4 regions of the Streptomyces sp. NPDC053750 genome follow, and region 4 is predicted to be linked to each of the others. Evidence: riboswitches for the same ligand, from Rfam matches in the RefSeq annotation. Region 4 holds a riboswitch; each other region holds the start of a gene.
What was found. A riboswitch is a leader RNA that binds a small molecule or an ion and turns the genes downstream of it on or off. The one in region 4 is predicted to bind cobalamin.

Region 1 (5,739 bases), 340 kb from region 4:
TGATCTCGGCCTGGTCGGCGGAGAAGACCGGCGCGGCGGCCGGATCGGTGACGTCCTCGAGGGGCCGGTCCGGGTCGGCCGGGTCGACGCGGTAGACACGCAGCCGGTCGTTGCCGCGGTCGGTGGTGACCGCGAGGTCGGCGCGGCCGGTGGTCAGCTTCATGCCGTGCACGAGGTCGACGTTGTTGAAGCGGCCGGGTGCGTCGTCGGGGCCGGGCCCGGGGGGAGCGGAGACCGACTGCACGAGCTGTGCGTCGAGGTCGTAGACGCGCAGCCCGCCCTCCTTGGCGGTGGCGACGACGAGGCTGCGGTCGGGGTCGGCCGGGTTGCGCCAGATCGCGGGGTCGTCCGCGTCGGCGTTGCCGCCGGCCTCGTCGTCGTACAGGGTGGCCGTCTCGGACCGTGGCTGGACGGTCGGCAGCGCGTCGTCGGCGCCGGCCGCGGCCGGCGCCGACGGGAGCAGCGCGACGGCCGCGGCGAGGGCGCAGGCGACCGGCAGACTGAGGTGGTGTCTGGTCACTCCGGTACTCCTCAAGTCGGAAACATGACAACAGGGTTCACCGGGCGATCTTGGTGGTGGAGCGGGTCGCCGCGGGGTCCCGGTGGTGAAGGCAGAGCGTCCGGCGGGGGAACACGCGGGCTTCTATACGATGTGACCTCACCACACGCACAGCGGCGGAAGGAGGCGGGCCGTGACGGACCACCGGCGTCCGCGGCGGCGGGGGCAGGGCGAGCTGGAGGCGCTGGTGCTGTCGGCGCTGCGCGAGGCGGACGGCCCCGCGACGGCCGGCTGGGTGCAGGAGCGCCTGGGCGGCGACCTCGCCTACACCACGGTGATCACGATCCTCACCCGGCTGCTGGAGAAGGGCGCGGTCGCCCGCGAGCGCGCGGGCCGGTCCTTCGCCTGGACACCCGCCTCGGACCAGGCGGGCCTGGCCGCGCGCAAGATGCGCAAGGTCCTGGACGCCGAGAGCGACCGGGAAGCGGTGCTGGCCAGCTTCGTCACCGGCCTCGAGCCGGACGACGAGCGGCTGCTGCGCGAACTGCTGGGGCACGCGCGTGACGCGGGGGAAGACTGACGCCTCATGGGGGTCTTCGTCTTCCTGCCCCTGGTCCTGCCGCTGACGGCATGGCCGATCGCCCGGCTGGCCGAACAGCATCTGCACCCGCGGACCGCGACCAGGCTGCTCACCGCCGTCGCCGCGGTGATGGCCCTGTGCAGCACGGTGTGCCTGGCCCTGGTGATGGTGGTGGGCACCGCTCAGCTGCCGGGCAACCCCCTGCCCGACGGCTGGTCGGACCCCGAGGTCCGGGCGGCGGTGCCGTACGACGAGGTCGTCGGCAAGGCCGCGATCCCCGCACTGTGCGCCGTGGTGGTGGCCTCGGCGCGGGCCCTGTGGCGGCACGGCCGGGTGCGCCGCCGTGCCCACCGCGCGCTGGCCGGACTGCCGGGCACCGGCGTGGCCGTGCTTCCGGACGACGTGCCGTACGCGTACGCGCTGCCCGGCGGACGCCGGGACCGTGTGGTGGTGAGCACGGCCCTGCTCGACTGCCTCGAACCGGCCGAGCGGCGCGCGCTGTTCGCCCACGAGCGGGCCCATCTCGCCGCCCGGCACCACCGCTTCCTGCTCGCCGTCCGGCTCGCCGCGCTGGCCAACCCGTTCCTGCGGCCCCTGCGGAGCGCCGTGGCCTATACGGCGGAGCGGTGGGCGGACGAGGCCGCCGCGCGGACCGTCGGAGACCGCCGTGCGGTGGCGACCGCGATCGGCAAGGCGGCCCTCGTCTCCCGGGGCACTCCGGTCGCCACCCTCGCCGGCCTCGCGGCGCCCGGCCCGGTGCCGCGCCGGGTGGCCGCCCTGCTGGGCCCCGCGCCGACGGTCCGCACCTGGCCCTCGGTGTTCACCTCGGTGGGCCTCGCGGCATGGGCGGCGGCCGCCGGAACCGCCGTCTCCGCGATGTCGTCCGCGAACGCCGCCGTCACCATGTTCCTCATCCTCCGCGCCGCGACGCCCCTGTGACCGACCTGATCAACGGCAGGTGACCCTGTGGTAGCTTGCGGGAGCCAGTCGAACCCACCTGGTGGGTCAGGGAATCCGGTGAGAATCCGGAGCTGACGCGCAGCGGTGAGGGGGACGGGCGGGACACGGGCCACTGGGCGGCACACGCCGTCCGGGAAGGCGTCCCGACCGGTCGATCCCGAGTCCGAAGACCTGCTGGCACCCGCGCGCGGTACGGCGCGGGCCGCACCGTACGAACGGGCTTCGCGCATGAGCCCTCGACGCCAGAGGATCTTCCTTGCCCGCACGCCCCGTCGGCTCCCGCCGCATCGCCCGCTTCCCCCGTTCCCGCCGTTCGCTCCGTGGTCCCGTCCTGTTGCTGTCCGGCGCCCTGCTGGCGTCCGCCTGCGGCTCCGGAGCGCCCGCCACCGACTCCGCCGCGGCGGCCGGGGCCGCCGGCTATCCACGCACCGTCACCGACTGCGGGCAGGAGGTGAAGATCACCGCGCCGCCCCGGCGGGCGGTCTCCCTCAACCAGGGCACCACGGAGATCCTGCTCTCACTCGGCCTCGCCGACCGCCTGGCGGGCACCGCCACCTGGACCGACCCGGTCATGAAGGGCCTGGAGAAGGCGAACGCCGGTGTGCCCCGGCTCGCCGACGACATGCCGTCCTTCGAGACGGTCCTGGACGCCGAACCCGACTTCGTCGCCGCCTCCTTCGCCTCCACCCTCGGCACCGGCGGCGTCGCCACCCGCGAGCAGTTCACCGAACTGGGCGTGCCGGCCTACCTGTCCCCGTCCGACTGCGTCGGCAAGGACAACAGCGGCGACGGCGACGGCAGCCGCAGCGAGCCACTGACCATGGAGACCGTGTACGGCGAAGTCCGCGACCTCGCCCGGGTCTTCGACGTCGAGGAGCGCGGCGAGAGGCTGGTCGCCGACCTCAGGGCCCGCGTCGACAGGGCGACCGCGGGCATCGACGCCTCCGGCGTCACCGTCATGTACTGGTTCGCCAACTCCACCTCGCCCTACCTGGCGGGCTGCTGCGGCGCCCCCGGCATCATGACCCGCGCGGTCGGCGCGAAGAACGTCATGGACGACACCCGCGAGGAATGGCCGCAGATCGGCTGGGAGACCGTCGCCGACCGCGACCCCGACGTCCTGGTCCTCGGCGACCTCACCCGCAGGTCCCAGACCGCCGAAACGGCAGCGAAGAAGATCGAGTTCCTGGAGTCCCACCCCGTCACCAGGAACATGACCGCCGTCCGGAAGAAGCGGTACGTGCTGCTCAGCGGACAGGCCATGAACCCCACCGTCCGCACCGTCGAGGGCGTGGAGAAGCTGGCGGCGGCGCTGCGCTCCCACGGGCTCACCAAGTGACCTCCGCCCTACGCCCGACCGGCCGCCGGTACCCCGTGTGGACGGCCGCCGGGATCGCCGCCCTGTGCGCCTCCGTGGCCGTCGCCGTCACCATCGGCCCGGCGGACGTCGGCGTCACGGAGGTGTGGTCCGTGGTCGTCGCCCACCTCGGCGGCAGCCCCGGCGCCGCGGACGTCACGCCGATCCGCGACGGCATCGTCTGGGATCTGCGGCTGCCCCGCACCCTCCTCGCCGCGGTGTGCGGCGCCGGACTCGCCGTGTGCGGGGCCGTACTCCAGTCCCTGCTGCGCAACCCGCTCGCCGACCCCTTCGTTTTGGGCGTCTCCTCCGGCGCCTCGACCGGGGCCGTCCTGGTCGTCGTCCTCGGCGTGGGCGGTGGCGCGCTGTCCGTCTCGGGCGGCGCCTTCCTCGGGGCGGTGTGCTCGTTCGCGCTGGTGATGCTGCTGAGCCACAGCCTGGGCGGCTCCACGGACCGTGTGGTGCTCGCGGGCGTGGCGGCGATGCAGCTGTTCTCGGCGCTCACCTCCTTCGTGGTGATGACCGCGGCCGACGCCGAGACCACCCGCGGCGTGCTGTTCTGGCTGCTCGGCTCGCTCGGCGGCGCGGACTGGACGGATGTATGGACCGGCACCGCGGTCCTGCTGCCGGTCCTGGCCGTGTGCCTCGGGTACGCCCGGACGCTGGACGCCTTCGCCTTCGGCCAGGACGCCGCGGCCACGCTCGGCGTCCACGTCGCCCGCACCCGGCTGGTGCTGCTGTGCGCCACCGCACTGCTCACCGCGGCCCTGGTCGCCTCGGCCGGCGCCATCGGCTTCGTCGGCCTGGTACTGCCGCACGCCGTACGGGCGCTGACCGGCCCCGGCCACGCCCGGATGTTGCCGGTCTGCGCGCTCGCCGGTGCGGTGTTCCTGGTCTGGGTCGACACCCTGGCCCGTACCGTCCTCGAACCCCAGGAGGTCCCGGTGGGCGTGGTGACCTCGCTGATCGGTGTGCCCGTCTTCGTGCTCGTACTCCATCGCACCCGGAGGGCACGGTGACGCTGAGCGCCGAGCGGGTCTCCCGCGCCGCCGGCGGGCGGCTGATCCTGGACGGCGTCAGCCTGAGCCCCCGGGCCGGCGCGACGACCGGTCTGCTCGGCCCCAACGGCTCGGGCAAGTCCACCCTGCTGCGGCTGCTCTCCGGCGTCCTCGCCCCGGCCGGCGGCGTCGTCACCCTCGACGGCCGCCCGCTGGACCGGGTGGGCCGCCGGGACGTCGCCCGGCGGGTGGCCGTGGTCGAGCAGCAGGCGGACACCCAGGTCGAGCTGACCGTGCGGGACGTGGTCCGGCTCGGCCGGATCCCGCACCGCCGCGCCTGGGTCCCGGCCTCGGCGGCCGACGAGGAGGCGGTCACGGACGCCCTGGAGCGCACCGGTCTGACCGGGCAGGCCGACCGGCTCTGGCACACCCTCTCCGGCGGCGAACGGCAACGCGTCCAGATCGCCCGCGCCCTCGCCCAGCAGCCGCGCGAACTCCTGCTGGACGAACCGACCAACCACCTCGACATCCAGCACCAGCTGGACGTGCTGGCCCTCGTCGCCGCCCTGCCCGTCACCACCGTCGTCGCGCTGCACGACCTCAACCTCGCGGCGATGTACTGCGACCATCTCGTGGTGCTGTCCGAGGGACGGGTGGTGGCGGCGGGCGACCCCGGGGAGATCCTCACGGCGGACCTGGTCGCGGACGTGTACCGGGTACGCGCCGAGGTCACCGGTACCGGACCGGGCGGCCGTCCGCACGTCCGGTTCCTCGGCACGCTGGCGCAACGGCCACCGAGCCCGGCACCGACCGCCCCGCGGTGAGCGGCGCGGGCGACGGCTGACCCGGCGCGCACGCCCCGTCCGTCGTCGGCGTCAGCCGTCCATCAGCCCGGCGGCGAGTGTCGCCCCCAACTCCCAGCAGGCCTCCAGGTCGGCCTTGGCGGGCTCACCGGCCACGCTCACCGCCGCCGCCGCGCGCTGCCAGCCGAGGCCCGTGGTGACCGCCTCGATGCCGCGCACCGCGCCCGTGGTGTCGCTGCCGCCGTGCACGTAGTAGCCGAAGGGCCGGCCGCGCGTCTCGTCCAGGCACGGGTAGTAGACCTGGTCGAAGAAGTGTTTCAGGGCCCCGGACATGTACCCCAGGTTCGCCGGTGTGCCCAACAGGTATCCGTCGGCCTCCAGCACGTCCAGCGCCGTGGCCGTCAGCGCCGCCCGCCGGACCACCCGCACCCCCTCGATCTCGGGGGCGGTCGCCCCGGACACGACGGACTCCAGCATCGCCTGGCAGTTCGGCGACGGCGTGTGATGCACGATCAGCAAGGTGGCCACCCCCGAAGCCTGCC
Region 2 (5,739 bases), on a different contig from region 4:
CCACTCGACGTCGTGACCGCCGGCCTCGATCAGGCGGTGGATCAGCTCGTCGCCGCCGGAGGGGTACCCGGTGACCCCGTATCCCGCGTCCCGCAGCGCGTCGAGGACCCGGACCGCGGACGCCGGGGTGTCGAGCCCCACCGCGTTGCCGACGCGGGAGTGCTTGGTCGGATACGCGGTGAAGACCAGCGCGAGCTTCTTGTCGGCGTTCGCCTTGTGCCCCAGCGCCGCGTGCCGTACGGCGATACCGGCGACCCGCCCGGCCCGCCCGGGGTCGGCGACGTACACCGGTACCTCGTCCGGCCCCTGCTCCTTGAAGGAGAACGGCACCGTGACCAGACGCCCGTCGAACTCCGGGATGGCGACCTGCATCGCCGCGTCCATGGGGGACAGGGCCGCGTCGGACTCCTCCCAGGCGGCCCGGGAGGAGGTGAGGCAGAGTCCCTGCAGCACCGGCACGTTCAGGTCGGCGAGCGCGCCGATGTCCCAGGCCTCCTCGTCGCCGCCCGCCGACGCCTGCGAGGCGTGCGTGCCGCCCGCCGCGAGGACGGTGGCGACCAGCGCGTCGGCTCGGCCGAGCAGGTCGTACAGCCCGCTGTCCGCGCCGCGCAGCGAACCGCAGTAGACGGGGAGCGCGTTGGCGCCGCGCGCCTCGATCGCGTCGCACAGCGTGTCGACGAAGGCGGTGTTGCCGCTGAGCTGGTGGGCGCGGTAGAAGAGCACGCCGACCGTCGGGCGGCCCTCGACGAACGGGCGCTCACCGTGCAGTCCGTACTCCGGCATCTTCTGCGGTTCGTCGAAGCCCTCGCCGGTCAGCAGCACCGTGTCCGACAGGAACCGGGCGAGCTGCGTGAGGTTGGCCGGCCCGCCCTCGACCAGGTAGCGCAGCGCCTCCGCCACCACGCCGGCCGGCACCGAGGACTCGGCCATCAGCTCCGCGTCCGGGACGCTCTCGCCGCCGAGCAGGACGGTCGGGATGCCGGCGGCCTTCAGCGCGGCGAGCCCGTCCTCCCAGGCGCGCTTGCCGCCGAGCAGGCGTACGACGGCGAGGTCCGCGCCCTCGACGAGCGCCGGCAGCTCCTCCCGTACGTCGACCCGGGTCGGGTTGCCGATCCGGTAGGCGGCGTCCGACGCGCGGGCCGCCAGCAGGTCCGTGTCGGCGGTCGACAACAACAACACTGTGCTCATGCGGGCGCTCCCGGTGGAATGAAGGGCAGTCCTTGTGGCGCGCCGGACTCGATGAGCCGCCACAGCGCGTCCGTGTCCGCGTGGTGTTCGATCAGGTCGCCGAGCCGGTCGAGCTGCTCCTCGCGCAGCGCGGCGAACGAGGTGCCGGGCGCCGGCACGAAGCGGCGGCCCGCGGCGGCGGCCACCTCGCGCAGGAAGGCCCGCCGGAAACCGTCCGACTCCAGCGAGCCGTGCCAGTGCGTGCCCCAGGTCTGGCCGACCCGGCAGCCGTCCAGGCTGTGTCCTTCGTCATCAGAGATGAACGCGTCACCGCCCGTCACTTCGGCGACCCCGTGGTGGATCTCGTACCCCTCGACGGGCTCGCCGAGGGCCTCGCCCACCGGCCGGGTGAGGGTCTTCTCGCGGGCGAACCGCACCCGCACGGGCAGCAGGCCGAGCCCGTCCACGTGCCCGGCGCGCGATTCGACCTCGTCCTCGATGTGCTCGCCGAGCAGCTGGAAACCGCCGCAGATGCCGAGCACGGGCCGCCGCTCGGCCACCCTGCGTGCGATCGCGTCCGCGAGCCCCCGCTCCCGCAACCACTGAAGCGCCCGGACCGTGCCCCGCGTCCCCGGCACGATCACGAGGTCGGCGTCGGCCAGCTCCTCCGGCCGGTCCACGAACCGCACCACGACACCCGGTTCGGCGGCCAGCGCGTCCACGTCCGTGAAGTTGGACATCAGCGGGATCGCGCAGACGGCGACCCGCAGCACGTCCTCGCCGACCGGCGGCGCGACGACGGACTCCCGCACGGTCCCGCGCAGAGAGACCCGCAGCCCGTCCTCCTCGTCGATGCCGAGCCCGTGCCGGAAGGGCAGGACACCGTACGTGTGCCGCCCGGTGAGCCCGTGCAGCATCTCAAGACCCGGCTCCAGCAGCGACACGTCACCGCGGAACTTGTTGACGAGGAACCCGGCCACCAGCGCCTGGTCCTCGGGCGCGAGCAGCGCCACCGTCCCGAAGAACGAGGCGAAGACCCCGCCCCGGTCGATGTCGCCGACCACCAGCACGGGCAGCCCGGCGCCCCGGGCGATCCCCATGTTCACGATGTCGGTCCGGCGCAGGTTGATCTCGGCCGGACTGCCCGCCCCCTCGCAGATCACCGCGTCATACGTGCCCCGCAGTTCGGCCAGACAGTCCAGCACGGTGCCGAGCAACTGCTGCTGCCGTCCGCCGTGGTAGCCGCGGGCGCTCATCTCGCCGACCGGCTTGCCGAGCAGCACGACCTGGCTGCTGCGCTCGCCGCCCGGCTTGAGCAGCACCGGGTTCATCTGCGCGGTCGGCTCCACCCGGCACGCCTGGGCCTGCATGGCCTGCGCCCGCCCGATCTCGGCGCCCTCGCGGGTCACGAACGAATTGAGGGACATGTTCTGCGCCTTGAAGGGCGCGACCTTCACGCCCTGCCGCACCAGCCAGCGGCAGATCCCGGCGGTGACGACGCTCTTGCCGGCGTCGGAGGTGGTGCCGGCGACGAGGAGGCCACCGCTCATGACGTACGTCCCTTCGTGAGAACCCGGCGGCCGAGCAGCCGCGCGCCCGCGCACACGCCCAGCGCCAGCCAGCCCACGCGCCGGGAGAGCCGCACGGCCCGGTCGATGTCGCCGCTACCGGCGCGGACGGCGCGCCCCGCCGCCCCGTTGAGGACGGGCCGGTGTTCGACCCGCCCGCCGTAGGAGAGCGTCCCGCCGAGCCGCACGCCCAGGGCGCCCGCGAACGACGCCTCGACGGGCCCGGCATTGGGACTGGGGTGCTGGGCGGCGTCCGCGCGCCAGGCCCGTACGGCGCCCCGCGGGTCGCCGCCGGCCACCGTGGCCAGTACGGCGGTCAGCCGGGCCCCCGGCCAGCCGGCCAGGTCGTCGAGCCGGGCCGAGGCCCAGCCGTACCGCCGGTACCGGGGGGACTTGTGGCCGACCATGGCGTCCAGGGTGTTCACGGCCCGGAAGCCGAGCAGCCCGGGCACTCCGCCCACGGCGCCCCACACCAGCGCGCCCACCACCGCGTCCGAGGTGTTCTCGGCGACGGACTCCACGACCGCGCGGGCGATCCCGTCGGCGTCCAGGGCCTGCGGGTCGCGCCCGCACAGGTGGGGCAGCCGGGCCCGGGCCGCCTCGACGTCCCCGGACTCCAGGGCCCGCCCGACGGCGCGCGCCTCCCGGGCGAGCGAGGTCCCGCCGACGACCGCCCAGGTGGCGGCGCCGGTCAGGGCGACGGAGGCGACGGGGGAGCGGCGTACGGCACGGGAGGCGGCCAGCCCGAGGGTGGCGGCGCCACCGGCGCACACGGCGGTGTGCAGCGCGCCCCAGCCCCGGTGGTCACGCCACAGCACCCGTTCCACGGCACCCGCGGCACGACCGAACGCGGCGACCGGGTGTCCACGGCGTGGATCACCGAGGAGGAGGTCACCGAGGAGGCCGGCGGCGGCGCCGTACGCGAAGACGCGTTCGGCAGGCACGGGCTCAGCCGGTCACACGGTCAGGCAGGTACCTGGTACTGAACGTCGATCGGCAGCCGAGCATCGCGTTGCGTCCTCACTCAGGGTGTCCACGCCCTGGTTCGAAGAGACCGGCGGTGAGAGTTCCTGGCTCCCGGGGATCTGCTCCCCGGTCACAGTGGCGGGACCGCGCCGGATTCGCACCGGGCTTCCTCTCCTGCCGCCGTAGATGGCTCCGGAAGTCCACCACGGCCCGCGAACACCCGTCAACCTGGCGTTGACCTGCGACGGGGGAGTGTGCGAAGGCCCACACGCGGGCGGTGTGCGCCGGCACGGAAAGAGGCGGGGCGCGGGACGGTTGCAGTCCGTCCCGCGCCCCGCCTCGTCGGCGTGTGCGGTGAGTCCGTCGAGGGTCAGGCGACGATCAGGTAGATGCCGTACGCCACCGCCGCCGCGCAGGCCGCGAAGCACGCGTACGCGCCGGTGACCGCGAGGCCCGCGGAGCCTCCCTCGGCGGCGGCCCGCTCCTGGCGGGAGAGGCCGGCGATGCCGAGGGTGAACAGGCCCACCAGGGCCACGGTGACCACGAGGCTGACCCCGAAGACGGAGCCGAGGGCTGCCCAGTCGATGCTCATGGAGGTTCTCTTCCGGCTCAGACGGTGGTGGCGGGCGACGGGGCGGCCGCGGCCTTGGTTTCGTGCGCCGGGGCCGGGACGGTGGCCGCCGGCTCCTCGGTCGTGCCCGTCGGGGGCGGGGACACGGCGGCCATGGCCGTGGTGACCACGCCGGCCGGCTCGGGCTCGTCGACGTCGACGACGTTGGTGTGGTCGACGACCTCGCGGCGGGAGATCTTCCAGATGGCGGCGCTGGAGACGACCAGGAAGCCCGCGACGAGCGCCGTGCCCCAGTCGCCGAAGCCGCAGACCCACTCGGCGAGCGCGGCGACCAGGGCCGCGGCCGGCAGGGTCAGACCCCAGGCGACGAACATCCGGGTGGCCGTGGACCAGCGGACCACACCGCCCTTGCGGCCGAGGCCCGCGCCCATCACGGCGCCGGAGACCGAGTGCGTGGTGGAGAGGGAGAAGCCGAGGTGGGAGGAGGCCAGGATGACCGTGGCGGCGCTGGTCTGGGCGGCGAAGCCCTGCTGCGGCTGGAGGTCGGTCAGGCCCTTGCCCATGGTGCGGATGATGCGCCAGCCGCCGAGGTAGGTGCCGAGCGCGATGGCGACGCCCGCGGACAGGATGACCCACATGGGCGGGTCGGAGTCGGGGGCGAGGGCGCCGCCGGCGACCAGGGCGAGGGTGATGATGCCCATCGTCTTCTGGGCGTCGTTGGTGCCGTGGGCCAGCGAGACCAGGCCGGCGGAGGCGATCTGCCCGGCGCGGTAGCCCTTCGCGGCGGCCTTGCCGTCGGCCTTGCGGCCGAGCCGGTACGTCAGCCGGGAGCCCAGCATCGCCGCGACGCCCGCGACGATCGGGGCGGCGATCGCCGGCAGGAGCACCTTGGTGACGAGCACGTCGCCGTGGACCGCGCCGACGCCGGCCGAGGCGACGGCGGCACCGATCAGACCGCCCATGAGGGCGTGCGAGGAGCTGGACGGCAGTCCGACCAGCCACGTCAGCAGATTCCAGAGGATCGCGCCGACCAGGGCGGCGAAGATGACCTCGGGACGGATGCCGGTCTCGTCGACGAGACCCTTGGAGATCGTGTTGGCGACCTCCACCGAGAGAAAGGCGCCCACAAGGTTGAGGACGGCGGACATGGCCACCGCCACCTTGGGCTTGAGTGCACCGGTCGAAATGGTCGTTGCCATCGCGTTCGCGGTGTCGTGGAAACCGTTCGTGAAATCGAACGCGAGTGCGGTTACCACCACAATCGCGAGGATCAGCGAGAAGCTTTCCATTTACCCAGGCAATCGTTCGAGGTCATTGGCTTGTTGAACGTAGGTAACCAGGGTGAACGGAAGATGAACTGAGCTGGGCCTCACGGTGACCGGAAGCGGTGGCGCCACCTCCCTCTGCGTACCCGGCCCGATGCTCTCCGGAGACGTGCCTGGCAGGATCGCCGCGAGGCCGGTCGGC
Region 3 (5,739 bases), on a different contig from region 4:
GTGTTCGCGGGTGGTTCGGTGATGGGCAGCCTGGTCGACGAGACGGCGCTGGTCGTCACGGCCCGGGCGATCATGGGCGTCGGCGCCGCCGTCGTCATGCCCGCCACCCTGTCCCTGCTGGTCGCGGTCTTCCCGAAGGGTGAACGGGCCCGCGCCATCACGGTCTGGACCGCCACCTCCGGTCTCGCCATCGCCGTCGGCCCGCTGGTCGCCGGATGGCTCCTGGAGGACCACGCCTGGGGCTCGACCTTCCTGGTCAACGTCCCCATCGCGGTCGCCGCCGTCGTCGGCGCGCTGTTCCTCGTCCCGCCGTCCCGGGCGGAGGGCATGGGCCGGATCGACTATGTGGGCGGCCTGCTCTCCATCGTCTCCGTCGGCAGCCTGGTCTACGCGACCATCGAGGGCCCGTACTTCGGCTGGGGCGCCGGCCCGGTCGCCGCAGCCGTCGTCGCCGGGGTCGGCCTGATCGCCTTCGTGGCCTGGGAACTGCGCCACCCGCAGCCCATGCTGGACGTGCGGCGCTTCCTGCTGCGGCCCTTCAGCGGCTCGATGCTGGCGGTGCTGTTCTTCTTCTTCGGCACCTACGGCGCCATCTACTACGCCACGCAGTTCCTGCAGTTCGTGCTCGGCTACGGCGCGCTGGAGACCGGCGTACGGCTGCTGCCGCTGGCCGGTGCCGTGTTCGTCGGCGCCGCGGTGACGGGGAAGCTGACCCCGAAGCTGGGCGTCAAGGCCATGGTCGGGTCCGGCATGGTGATCGGCACCGCCGGTGTCTTCCTGCTGGTCCTCATCGATAAGAGCTCGACGTACGCCGACTTCCTGGCCCCGATGCTGCTGCTCGGCCTCGCCATCGGCCTCAGCGTCTCCCCGGCCACCGACACCATCATGGGCTCCTTCCCGGAGAGCGAACTGGGCGTCGGCGGCGGCGCCAACGACACCGCGCTGGAGCTCGGCGGCTCACTCGGCATCGCCGTCCTGGGCTCCCTGCTCGGCACCGCCTACCGCGACGAACTGGCCGGCCTGGTGGGAGACCGGCTCCCGGCCGCCGCGCTGGACGCCGCCCAGGACTCGGTCGGCGGCGGACTGGCCGTCGCCGAGCGGCTCGCGACGAACCCGTCCGCAGGACCGCAGCAGGCGCAGGCCCTCGCCGACGCCGTGAACCAGTCCTTCGCCCACGGCGTCGCCACGACCAGCCTCGTCGGCGGGATCATCATGGCCGCCGGCACCCTGATCGTCCTCGCCGTCCTGCCCGGCCGCCGCGCCGGCGCCCGGCAGCAGCCGGAGGAGAAGGGGGCGGCCGACGCCCGGGAGGCGGAGTACAGCGACTCCGCACGCTGAGGCACCCCGGCCGCCCCTGCCGCCCTGGCCGTCAGTCGGTCAGGGCGGTCAGGGCTGCCAGTTCCTCCGGCGTCCGCGGTCCCGCCGCCGAGTCCGCCAACAGCCCCCGTGCGCGCAGCAGTCCGGCCGCCGCCACGCCCCACGGCAGGCGCAGCCCGGCCTGCCGCAGCAGCTCCGTGCGGGCCAGCGTCGCGGCCGTCGGGCCGGTGTGCACACCGGCCGGGGTGAGCAGGGCCGCGTCGTCGGACCAGCGCAGGGCGAGGTCGACGTCGTGGGTGGCCATCACCACGGTGGTGCCGCCCGCGCGCAGCCGGTCCAGGGTGGTGAGCAGCCGCTCCTGCCCGTCCGGGTCGAGCCCGGCGGTCGGCTCGTCGAGGATCAGCACCCTCGGCCGCATCGCGACGGCACCGGCGATCGCGGTCCGCTTGCGCTGCCCGTACGACAGCAGATGCGTGGGCCGGTCGGCCAGCGCGGCGATGTCCAGCGCGACGAGCGCCTCGTCGACCCGGGAGCGGACCTCCCCGTCGGACAGGCCGAGGTTCAGCGGCCCGAAGGACACGTCCTGGCCGACGGACGCGGCGAAGAGCTGGTCGTCCGGGTCCTGCACCACCAGCTGCACCGTGGTCCGCAGCCGGGTCAGTCCCTTGCGGTCGTACGTCACCGGCGCCCCGTCGACCGTCAACGTCCCGGCGTGCGGCCGCAGTCCGCCGCTGAGCAGCCGCATCAGCGTGGTCTTGCCACTGCCGTTGGGGCCCAGCAGCGCGAGCGCGCGCCCCTCGCGCACCGCGAAGTCCAGGCCGGTGAGCACCTCCGGGCCCTCCTCGTACCCGAAGGACACGCCGCGCAGGGCAACCAGCACCGACGCGGTCGTCGCCGTCGTCTCGATCGTCTCGCTCACGACAGTGGCCTTTCCAGTACGAAAGTGAGGGCGGCCAGCGCCGCCAGCAGCGCGACGCTCGCCGCCGTGAAGGGCACGGAGACGCGGGCCTCGGGGACCAGGACGCGCAGGGTGCCGTCGTAGCCGCGCCCCGCGAGCCCCGACTGGAGCCGCGTCGCCCGGTCGAAGGCCCGCACGAACGCCGTGGCGCCCAGCCCGCCGAGCGAACGCCACGCTGCGGCCCGCGTGGTGTGGCCCAGCCGCGCGGCCTGCGCCTCACGGATCCGCCGCATCGAGTCCAGCAGCAGGAAACTCATGCGGTACGTCACCAGCGCCACGTCGACCACCGGCGCCGGCACCCCGGCCCGCACCAGACGGGGCAGCAGGTCGGACATCGGCGTGGTGAACGCGAACAGCAGCACCCCGAGGGAGGCCGCCGAGGTGCGCAGCAGCAGCTCACCGGCGCGCACCGGGCCGCCGTCCGCCGCCGTCAGGAACCCGTCCGGACCCCCGACCTGCACCAGCAGCGGCAGCGCCCCGGTCACGCAGAAGCCCAGCGGCACCCGGTACGCCCGCCACAGCCGGCGTCCCGGCACACCCGCCGGACCGAGCAGTACGGCGAGCGCGGTGACCAGCACCAGCGCCGCGCCCGGCCAGGCCGGCAGGGAGATCGCCAGCACGGTCAGGCCGAGACCGAGCACGGCCTTGTCCACGGGATGGCGGCGGCGCCACCGACTGCTGTGCGCCGCCGCGTCGATCGGCAGCACTCAGTCCCCCGCGGGGGCGTCCCGCAGCGCCTCCACTGCCCGCGCCTCGCCCTGTCGCCGGCCCCGGCGCAGCCCGAAGTAGTACGCCAGCACCCCCGCACCGATCGCGGCCTGCACGGCGAACAGCGCCGACTCGATCTCCCCGGACGGCGGCTCGTACAGCGGGGAGAACCACGGCTCGTAGTCCGGCTCGATCTCGGTGATCGCCGTCTCCGCCTCGGCGTCGGCACCGGCGAACGGCTCCTCCTTGTGGTCGCCGAGGCCCAGCACCAGCGGCAGCACCGCGAGCGCGGCCACGGCGAGCAGCAGCAGGGCGTTGATCTTCGCGTTGCGACTCATCGGGCCACCGCCTGTCCCTTGGTCCCCTTGGCTCCCGTGGTCCCCGTCTTCGTCAACAGCACGCCCAGCCGGGTCAGTTCACCCTTGCTGGACTGCACCAGCAGCCGCATCACGACCACCGTGAGCAGGCCCTCGCTCACCGCGAGCGGGATCTGTGTGACGGCGAAGATGGACCCGAACTTGCCGAGCGCGCCCAGGAACCCGCTGCCCGGGTCCGGGAAGGCCAGCGCCAGCTGCACGCTGGTGACGCAGTAGGTGGACAGGTCGGCGACGAACGCCCCGCAGAACACCGTGACCATCAGCGGCACGTCGTAGCGGCGCAGCAGTCTGTAGACCGCGTATCCGGCCCAGGGGCCGACGATCGCCATCGAGAAGACGTTGGCACCGAGCGTGGTGAGCCCGCCGTGCGCGAGCAGCAGCGCCTGGAAGAGCAGGGTGATGGTGCCCAGCACCGCCATGACCGGCGGCCGGAACAGGATGGCGCCCAGACCGGTGCCGGTGGGGTGCGAACAACTTCCGGTGACGGACGGCAGTTTCAGGGCCGACAGCACGAACGTGAAGGCCCCGGAGGCGCCGAGGAGCAACGTGCTCTCCGGGTGCTCCCTGACCTCACGGGTGAGTGACCGTACTCCGTGGACGACGAACGGCGCGGACGCGACACCCCAGGCGATCGCGTGCGCCGGTGGCAGAAAGCCCTCGGCTATGTGCATGGCTCAGCAGACCCTCTCCAGCACCTCGTGGATGGACGACGCGCCTTGGCCGGTCTCCTGGCTGACGGGTACCACACGCCCGTGCTCCGCCTTCCCGGATCGCAAGCGATCCAGTGGCTGCCCGCGAGGGCCGGAGCCGGACTTCCCGATTCACAGTGGCGAGGGCCGCACCGGCATCACACCGGATTTCCCGTTCACCAAGGCGTGGCGACAGTAGTGCTCCCACGGGGGTGGTGACAAGCGGGCCTCCGCGCCGGCCGGACTCCGTGCCCGCCCGGCTCGCAGGCCTCGGGGCTGCGCAAAGAGCCGTCAGTCACGTTGTTCAGGTGGGTCCCGTTCCGTCCGCCGGACCACCATGTCGCGCACCCGCCGGCTCAGCGCGGTCGCCGCGGCGGTGAGGAACACGAAGGTGTAGAGGATCTGCAGGATGGTGACGACCCGTGCCGCCTCTCCCCGCGGGGTGATGTCGCCGTAGCCGACGGTGGCGAGCGTGACCACGGTGAAGTACAGAGCGTCGACGCGAGTGCCCAGGCCGGTGAACTGGCCCGGCTGCTTGGCGAGGGTGTAGTAGGCGGCGGCGAAGACGTGCATGCACAGAACGATCAGCAGCGCGATGAACAGACCGGGCCGGGTGCCCGGCCGCTCGACGAGGACGTCACGGACCTCGCGGACCAGCAGCACGGCCACGAGGATCAGCAGCACGGTGAACAGCAGCCAGCTCAGCACGGGGCGCTCGGGGCCCAGGTGGTCGAGGGGGAGCAGGAAGTAGGCCACGACCATGGCCACGGCGGCACCGGCCCGCCAGAGCCAGGGCCGGGCCGCGCGCCAGGTGGCACGCGGTGGGGTGCGGCCCTTTCGGCCGGGGGCGGCCCGACGCTCCGTCACGGTGCCGTCTCCGCCGCCGGCCCTCCGGCCGCCGCCGGCCCGGGTTTCGGTCCCGGCTCCGGTTTCTGGCCCGGCCCCGGCCTCGGCCCCGGTCCCGGTTCGGGCCTCGGCCCCGGTCCCGGTTCGGGCCCCGGCCCCGGCCCCGGTTCGGGCCCCGGCCCCGGCCCCGGTTCGGGCCCCGGCCCCGGTCCTGAGCCGGGCCCCGGTCCGGGTCCCCGCCCCGGCTCCCCACGCCGTACCAACTGCGAGACGATCAAGGCGACGACCGACGCGATGACGATCAGCGGCATCTGGTCGTACGCGTCACCGCCCATCAACAGCACCGCCAGGACCGAGCTGGCCAGCGGCAGGCCCGTCACCGCGGCCGCGGCGGCGGAGATGCCGAGGGCGAGGGCCGGGGTCGGGCCGAAGCCGGGCAGGCCGGAGCAGGCCATGGCCGTCGCCGCGCCCAGCAGTACGGCGGGGAAGATCGGGCCGCCGCGCAGACTGCCCAGCGCGATGCCCCAGGCCAGCCCCTTGCACGCGACCAGCGCGACCAGCGCGCCCACGGACCAGGCATGCGGATGCGCGGCGAGCTCGGCGAGGGTGGCCTGGCCGGACAGCGCGGCCTCGGCCGGGGAGCGGCCGGTGATCAGCGCGTACGCGGCGAGGCAGACGCCGACCGCGGTGGCACAGGCGACGGTGCGGACGGCCGTGCGGTGCCGCGTCCAGGAGACGGTCCGGTGGCCCAGCTCGCGGGCCAGCGCCACCAGCACCGCGATCAGCGCCGCCGTGGGGACGCCCCACAGGAAGTCGCCCGCGTCCGGATTGACGGCCGGCGGCA
Region 4 (5,739 bases):
TCACCGCCGACGCCCTCCACGCCACCGCCGCCGAACTCCGCCGGAACAACCGGCAGCGGCTCGCCGACGCCGGCGTCCACGAGGTGCCCACCGGTGACTTCTCGTACTACGACCACGTCCTCGACACCACCGTCATGGTCGGCGCGATCCCCGAGCGGCATCGCGCCGCGGTCGAGGCCGACGCGACGGACGGCTACTTCGCGATGGCGCGCGGTACCCAAGATGTCGCTCCGCTGGAGATGACCAAGTGGTTCGACACCAACTACCACTACCTGGTCCCCGAGCTGGGTCCCGACACCGTCTTCACGGCCGACTCCGGCAAGCAGGTCGGCGAGCTGAAGGAAGCTCTCGCCCAGGGACTCACCGCCCGGCCCGTGCTGGTCGGCCCCGTGACGTATCTTCTGCTGGCCAAGCCCGCCCCGGGCGTACCCGCCGACTTCGAGCCGCTGACCCTCCTGGACCGGCTGCTGCCCGTCTACGCGGAAGTGCTCGCCGACCTGCGCGCGGCCGGCGCAGAGTGGGTGCAACTCGATGAACCCGGCCTCGTGCAGGACCGCACCCCGGCCGAGCTGAACGCCGCCGAGCGCGCCTACCGCGACCTCGGTGCTCTCACCGACCGGCCCAAGCTGCTCGTGGCCTCCTACTTCGACCGGCTCGGGGACGCACTGCCGATCCTGGCGCAGGCCCCGGTCGAGGGACTCGCGCTCGACTTCACCGACGTCGCGGCCGCCAACCTGGACGCCCTCGCGGCCGTCGGCGGGCTGCACGGCAAGCGCCTGGTCGCCGGTGTCGTCAACGGCCGCAACATCTGGATCAACGACCTGCAGAAGTCGCTGTCCACCCTCGGAACCCTCCTCGGCCTCGCCGACCGCGTCGACGTCGCCGCCTCCTGCTCCCTCCTGCACGTCCCCCTGGACGCGTCCGCGGAGAAGGACGTCGACCCGCAGATCCTGCGCTGGCTGGCCTTCGCCCAGCAGAAGACCGCCGAGGTCGTCACCCTCGCCAAGGGCCTCGCCCAGGGCACCGACGCCATCACCGGCGAACTCTCCGCCAACCGCGCCGACCTCGCCTCCCGCGCGAGCTCGCCGATCACCCGCAACCCCTCGGTGCGGGCCCGCGCCGCGGCCGTGACGGACGCCGACGCCCGCCGCTCCCAGCCATACGCCGAACGGACCGCCGCCCAGCGCGCCCACCTCAGGCTGCCCCTGCTGCCCACGACCACCATCGGCTCCTTCCCGCAGACCGGCGAACTGCGCACCGCCCGCGCCGACCTGCGTGCCGGGCGCATCGACACCGCCGGGTACGAGGAGCGCATCAAGGCAGAGATCCAGGAAGTCATCTCCTTCCAGGAGAAGACCGGCATCGACGTCCTGGTGCACGGCGAGCCCGAACGCAACGACATGGTCCAGTACTTCGCCGAACAGCTCACCGGTTACCTGGCCACCCAGCACGGCTGGGTCCAGTCCTACGGCACCCGGTACGTCCGCCCGCCGATCCTGGCCGGCGACATCTCCCGCCCCGAGCCGATGACCGTCCGCTGGACCGCGTACGCCCAGTCGCTCAGCGACCGGCCCGTCAAGGGCATGCTCACCGGACCGGTCACCATGCTGGCCTGGTCCTTCGTCCGGGACGACCAGCCCCTCGGCGACACCGCCCGCCAGGTCGCCCTGGCTCTGCGCGACGAGGTGAACGACCTGGAGGCGGCCGGCACCTCGGTCATCCAGGTGGACGAGCCCGCGCTGCGCGAGACCCTGCCGCTACGGGCGGCCGACCGGGATGCCTATCTGGCGTGGGCGACCGAGGCGTTCCGGCTCAGCACGAGCGGGGTGCGTCCGGACACCCAGATCCACACCCACATGTGCTACGCCGAGTTCGGCGACATCGTGCAGGCGATCGACGACCTCGACGCCGACGTCATCAGCCTGGAGGCCGCCCGCTCCCACATGCAGGTAGCCCGGGAACTCGCCGCCCACGGCTACCCTCGCGAGGCCGGACCCGGTGTCTACGACATCCACTCCCCGCGCGTCCCGAGCGCCGACGAGGCCGCTGACCTGCTGCGCACCGGCCTCAAGGCGATCCCGGCCGAGCGGCTGTGGGTCAACCCCGACTGCGGCTTGAAGACCCGCGCCTGGCCCGAGACCCGGGCCTCGCTGGAGAACCTGGTCGCCGCCGCCCGCACCGTCCGGAGCGAACTGCCCGCCTCCTGACCGGAGAAGGCAGTGGGCCGGGACGCCACAGGCGCCCCGGCCCTTCCGAGAGCACCGCCACAACCAAGGCAGGAAGGCGGACCCTCAGTGCCCGGCAAACCGCGGCAGGTCGTCGTGGACGGCAAACCCATGATCGCCGTGCCCGAGAAGCAGTTCGAAAGCCTGCTGGCCATGCGCAGACAGCTCGGCAGCCAGACCGCCAAGCTGCGCATGCTGCGCGACACCCTGACCGACCTGAGCGAGTTCCTGGACACCGTGGCCGAGGCACTCGACACCGCAGACACGGACGGGTCACGCGAGACCTCGTCGCCCCTGATCGCGGAGATGCGCCGACGGGCCCGGCACGTACGCGGCGTCGTCGGGTCAGGGCGGGCTCCGAAAGGTCGGCACTCGTCCGACCGTACTCGAACTTAGGTATACCTAATTCCTCATCACGACACAACATCTGGGGTGTGCACACCCACCCGGTTCTAGATGTAGTGTTGGCGGTGCTGGTGGTTCGCCGGGCACTGCTGTGTTCGGCGTCGCAAGAGGGAACCCGGTGAAAGACCGGGACTGCCCCGCAGCGGTGAGTGGGAACGACCGCCGTCACAGGCACTGGGTCCGGATGCCGGGCCCGGGAAGCGACGGCCAGTAGGGGTCTCGTACGCACGAGACACGCCCGCGAGTCCGAAGACCTGCCACCGGTGCGCACGCCGGACAGCGGTGTGCGCGCTCCGAGGCCCCGAGGGAGGGCCAGGTGGCAGACGCACGGCCCCGGGCGAGGCGCATAGGTTTACTCCGCCACCCGGTGTCCCGCCGCACGTCCCGCGCCGCTCCTCCCCTCCCGGTCCTCGGGCACGGACGGGAACGAACGAGAGGAGACGGCGGCCGATGAGCGGTCTCGTGTATTTCTCCAGCGTCTCGGAGAACACCAGGCGCTTCGTGGAGAAGCTGGCCCTGCCGGCCACGCGCATCCCCCTGCACCCGCGTCGCGAGGGCATGCCACAGGTGACCGATCCGTATGTGCTGATCACGCCGACCTACGGCGGTGGTGAACGCGCGGGCGCGGTGCCCAAGCAGGTGATCCGCTTTCTCAACGTCGAGGCCAACCGGCTGCTGCTGCGCGGAGTCATCGCCTCCGGCAACACCAACTTCGGCGCCGACTACTGCCTGGCCGGCCGGGTGATCTCGGCGAAGTGCCGGGTCCCGGAGCTGTACCGATTCGAACTGCTGGGCACGGACCGCGACGTCCGCGCCGTGAGGGAAGGGCTGCAGGAATTTTGGACACGACACTCGTCAACCAGGCGGACGACGGAGCGGCAGGCGGCATGAGCACCCTCACCACGGCGGTCACGGCCCCCGCGGCGCAGCGCGAGTCGGTCGGCACGCGCAAGGACTACCACGCGCTGAACGCCATGCTGAACATGTACGACTGCGACGGCAACATCCAGTTCGGCCAGGACCGCGAAGCCGTACGGCAGTACTTCCTCCAGCACGTGAACCCGAACACCGTGGAGTTCGGGTCACTCAAGGAGAAGATCGACTACCTGATCGCGAACGACTACTACGAGGAAGCCCCGATCCGGCGCTACCGCTGGGAGTTCCTGGAGGACCTCTACCGGCAGGCGTACGCGCACGAGCACCGCTTCCGCACCTTCCTCGGGGCGTTCAAGTACTACACGTCGTACACGCTCAAGACCTTCGACGGTTCCCGATACCTGGAGCGCTACGAGGACCGAGTCGTCGCCACCGCCCTGTTCCTGGGTGCCGGCGACGAAACCCTCGCCTCGCGGCTCGTCGACGAGATGATGACCGGCCGATTCCAGCCGGCCACCCCGACCTTCCTCAACGCCGGCAAGGCCCAGCGCGGCGAACTGGTCTCCTGCTTCCTGCTGCGCGTCGAGGACAACCTGGAGTCCATCGGACGCGGCATCAACTCCGCGCTCCAGCTCTCCAAACGCGGCGGCGGCGTGGCGCTCCTGCTGACGAACCTGCGCGAGCAGGGGGCGCCGATCAAGAAGATCGAGAACCAGTCCTCCGGTGTCGTCCCGGTGATGAAGCTCCTCGAGGACTCCTTCTCCTACGCCAACCAGCTCGGCGCGCGGCAGGGAGCGGGCGCGGTGTACCTGCACGCCCACCACCCGGACATCATGCGGTTCCTGGACACCAAGCGGGAGAACGCGGACGAGAAGATCCGCATCAAGACCCTGTCGCTGGGCGTGGTCGTCCCGGACATCACCTTCGAGCTCGCCAAGCGCAGCGAGGACATGCACCTGTTCTCGCCCTACGACGTGGAGCGCGAGTACGGCAGGCCGCTGGCCGACCTGTCGGTGAGCGAGCACTACGACGAGATGGTCGCCAACCCGCGCATCCGCAAGACCACGCTCAGTGCCCGCGAGTTCTTCAAGACCGTCGCGGAGCTGCAGTTCGAGTCCGGCTACCCGTACCTGCTGTTCGAGGACACGGTGAACCGGGCCAACCCGATCCCGGGCTGGATCAACATGTCCAACCTGTGCTCGGAGATCCTCCAGGTCAACACCCCCAGCACCTACGACGTCTCGCTCGGCTACGAGACGGTCGGCCGGGACATCTCCTGCAACCTCGGCTCACTGAACATCGCCGCCGCGATGGCCTCCCCCGACCTCGGCGCGACGGTCGAGACGGCGGTGCGCGGACTCACCTCCGTCTCCGACCAGTCGAACATCGACGCCGTGCCCTCCGTCGCGCACGGCAACGACCTGTCCCACTCCATCGGCCTCGGCCAGATGAACCTGCACGGCTACCTCGCCTCGCAGCGCATCCACTACGGCAGCGAGGAGGGCGTCGACTTCACCGACATGTACTTCTACGCGGTCGCCTTCCACGCCCTGCGCGCGTCGAACCGGATCGCGATCGAGCGCGGCACCGCCTTCGACGGCTTCGAGAACACGGCGTACGCGGACGGCTCGTACTTCGACAAGTACACCGAGCGGGTCTGGGAGCCGGCCACCGAGCGGGTACGGAAGCTGTTCGCCGATGCGGGGATCGCCCTGCCCACGCAGGCCGACTGGCGCGAGCTGAAGGAGTCCGTGCGGGAGCACGGCATCTACAACCAGTACCTCCAGGCCGTACCGCCCACCGGCTCCATCAGCTACATCAACGACTCGACCGCCTCCATCCACCCGATCGCCTCCAAGGTGGAGATCCGCAAGGAGGGCAAGCTCGGCCGCGTCTACTACCCGGCGCCGCACATGGACAACGACAACCTGGAGTACTTCCAGGACGCGTACGAGATCGGCTACGAGAAGATCATCGACACCTACGCGGCGGCCACCCAGCACGTCGACCAGGGCCTGAGCTGCACCCTCTTCTTCCGGGACACCGCCACCACCCGCGACCTGAACAAAGCGCAGATCCACGCCTGGCGCAAGGGCATCAAGACCCTCTACTACATCCGGCTGCGCCAGGAGGCCCTCGAAGGCACCGAGATCGAGAACTGCCTGTCCTGCACCCTGTGACCCCGCCCTCCCCCACCTTCTGGAAGCACGCACCATGACCACGACTCCCCCTG

Region 1: another riboswitch for cobalamin. It lies ahead of ACIGO6_RS07760 (ABC transporter substrate-binding protein); the one in region 4 lies ahead of nrdI (class Ib ribonucleoside-diphosphate reductase assembly flavoprotein NrdI).
Region 2: another riboswitch for cobalamin. It lies ahead of ACIGO6_RS32775 (cobalamin biosynthesis protein); the one in region 4 lies ahead of nrdI (class Ib ribonucleoside-diphosphate reductase assembly flavoprotein NrdI).
Region 3: another riboswitch for cobalamin. It lies ahead of ACIGO6_RS10820 (energy-coupling factor ABC transporter permease); the one in region 4 lies ahead of nrdI (class Ib ribonucleoside-diphosphate reductase assembly flavoprotein NrdI).

What each region holds. Positions count from the first base shown of each region.
Region 1 is NZ_JBITXB010000002.1:504,084-509,822, forward strand. Features, by position in the region: gene ACIGO6_RS07745 (phytase) at 1-520, opposite strand, end outside; gene ACIGO6_RS07750 (BlaI/MecI/CopY family transcriptional regulator) at 693-1,079, shown strand; gene ACIGO6_RS07755 (M56 family metallopeptidase) at 1,086-2,018, shown strand; cobalamin riboswitch at 2,047-2,233, shown strand; gene ACIGO6_RS07760 (ABC transporter substrate-binding protein) at 2,296-3,378, shown strand; gene ACIGO6_RS07765 (FecCD family ABC transporter permease) at 3,375-4,415, shown strand; gene ACIGO6_RS07770 (ABC transporter ATP-binding protein) at 4,412-5,218, shown strand; gene ACIGO6_RS07775 (flavodoxin family protein) at 5,270-5,725, opposite strand.
Region 2 is NZ_JBITXB010000016.1:56,177-61,915, reverse strand. Features, by position in the region: gene cobN (cobaltochelatase subunit CobN) at 1-1,188, opposite strand, end outside; gene ACIGO6_RS32780 (cobyric acid synthase) at 1,185-2,717, opposite strand; gene ACIGO6_RS32775 (cobalamin biosynthesis protein) at 2,714-3,679, opposite strand; cobalamin riboswitch at 3,779-3,922, opposite strand; gene ACIGO6_RS32770 (hypothetical protein) at 4,072-4,293, opposite strand; gene ACIGO6_RS32765 (anion permease) at 4,311-5,561, opposite strand.
Region 3 is NZ_JBITXB010000003.1:309,052-314,790, forward strand. Features, by position in the region: gene ACIGO6_RS10800 (MFS transporter) at 1-1,338, shown strand, start outside; gene ACIGO6_RS10805 (ATP-binding cassette domain-containing protein) at 1,370-2,236, opposite strand; gene cbiQ (cobalt ECF transporter T component CbiQ) at 2,233-2,982, opposite strand; gene ACIGO6_RS10815 (energy-coupling factor ABC transporter substrate-binding protein) at 2,983-3,321, opposite strand; gene ACIGO6_RS10820 (energy-coupling factor ABC transporter permease) at 3,318-4,031, opposite strand; cobalamin riboswitch at 4,061-4,248, opposite strand; gene ACIGO6_RS10825 (potassium channel family protein) at 4,341-4,811, opposite strand; gene ACIGO6_RS10830 (chloride channel protein) at 4,913-5,739, opposite strand, start outside.
Region 4 is NZ_JBITXB010000002.1:166,077-171,815, reverse strand. Features, by position in the region: gene metE (5-methyltetrahydropteroyltriglutamate--homocysteine S-methyltransferase) at 1-2,207, shown strand, start outside; gene ACIGO6_RS06160 (hypothetical protein) at 2,295-2,621, shown strand; cobalamin riboswitch at 2,686-2,907, shown strand; gene nrdI (class Ib ribonucleoside-diphosphate reductase assembly flavoprotein NrdI) at 3,081-3,521, shown strand; gene nrdE (class 1b ribonucleoside-diphosphate reductase subunit alpha) at 3,518-5,686, shown strand; gene nrdF (class 1b ribonucleoside-diphosphate reductase subunit beta) at 5,721-5,739, shown strand, end outside.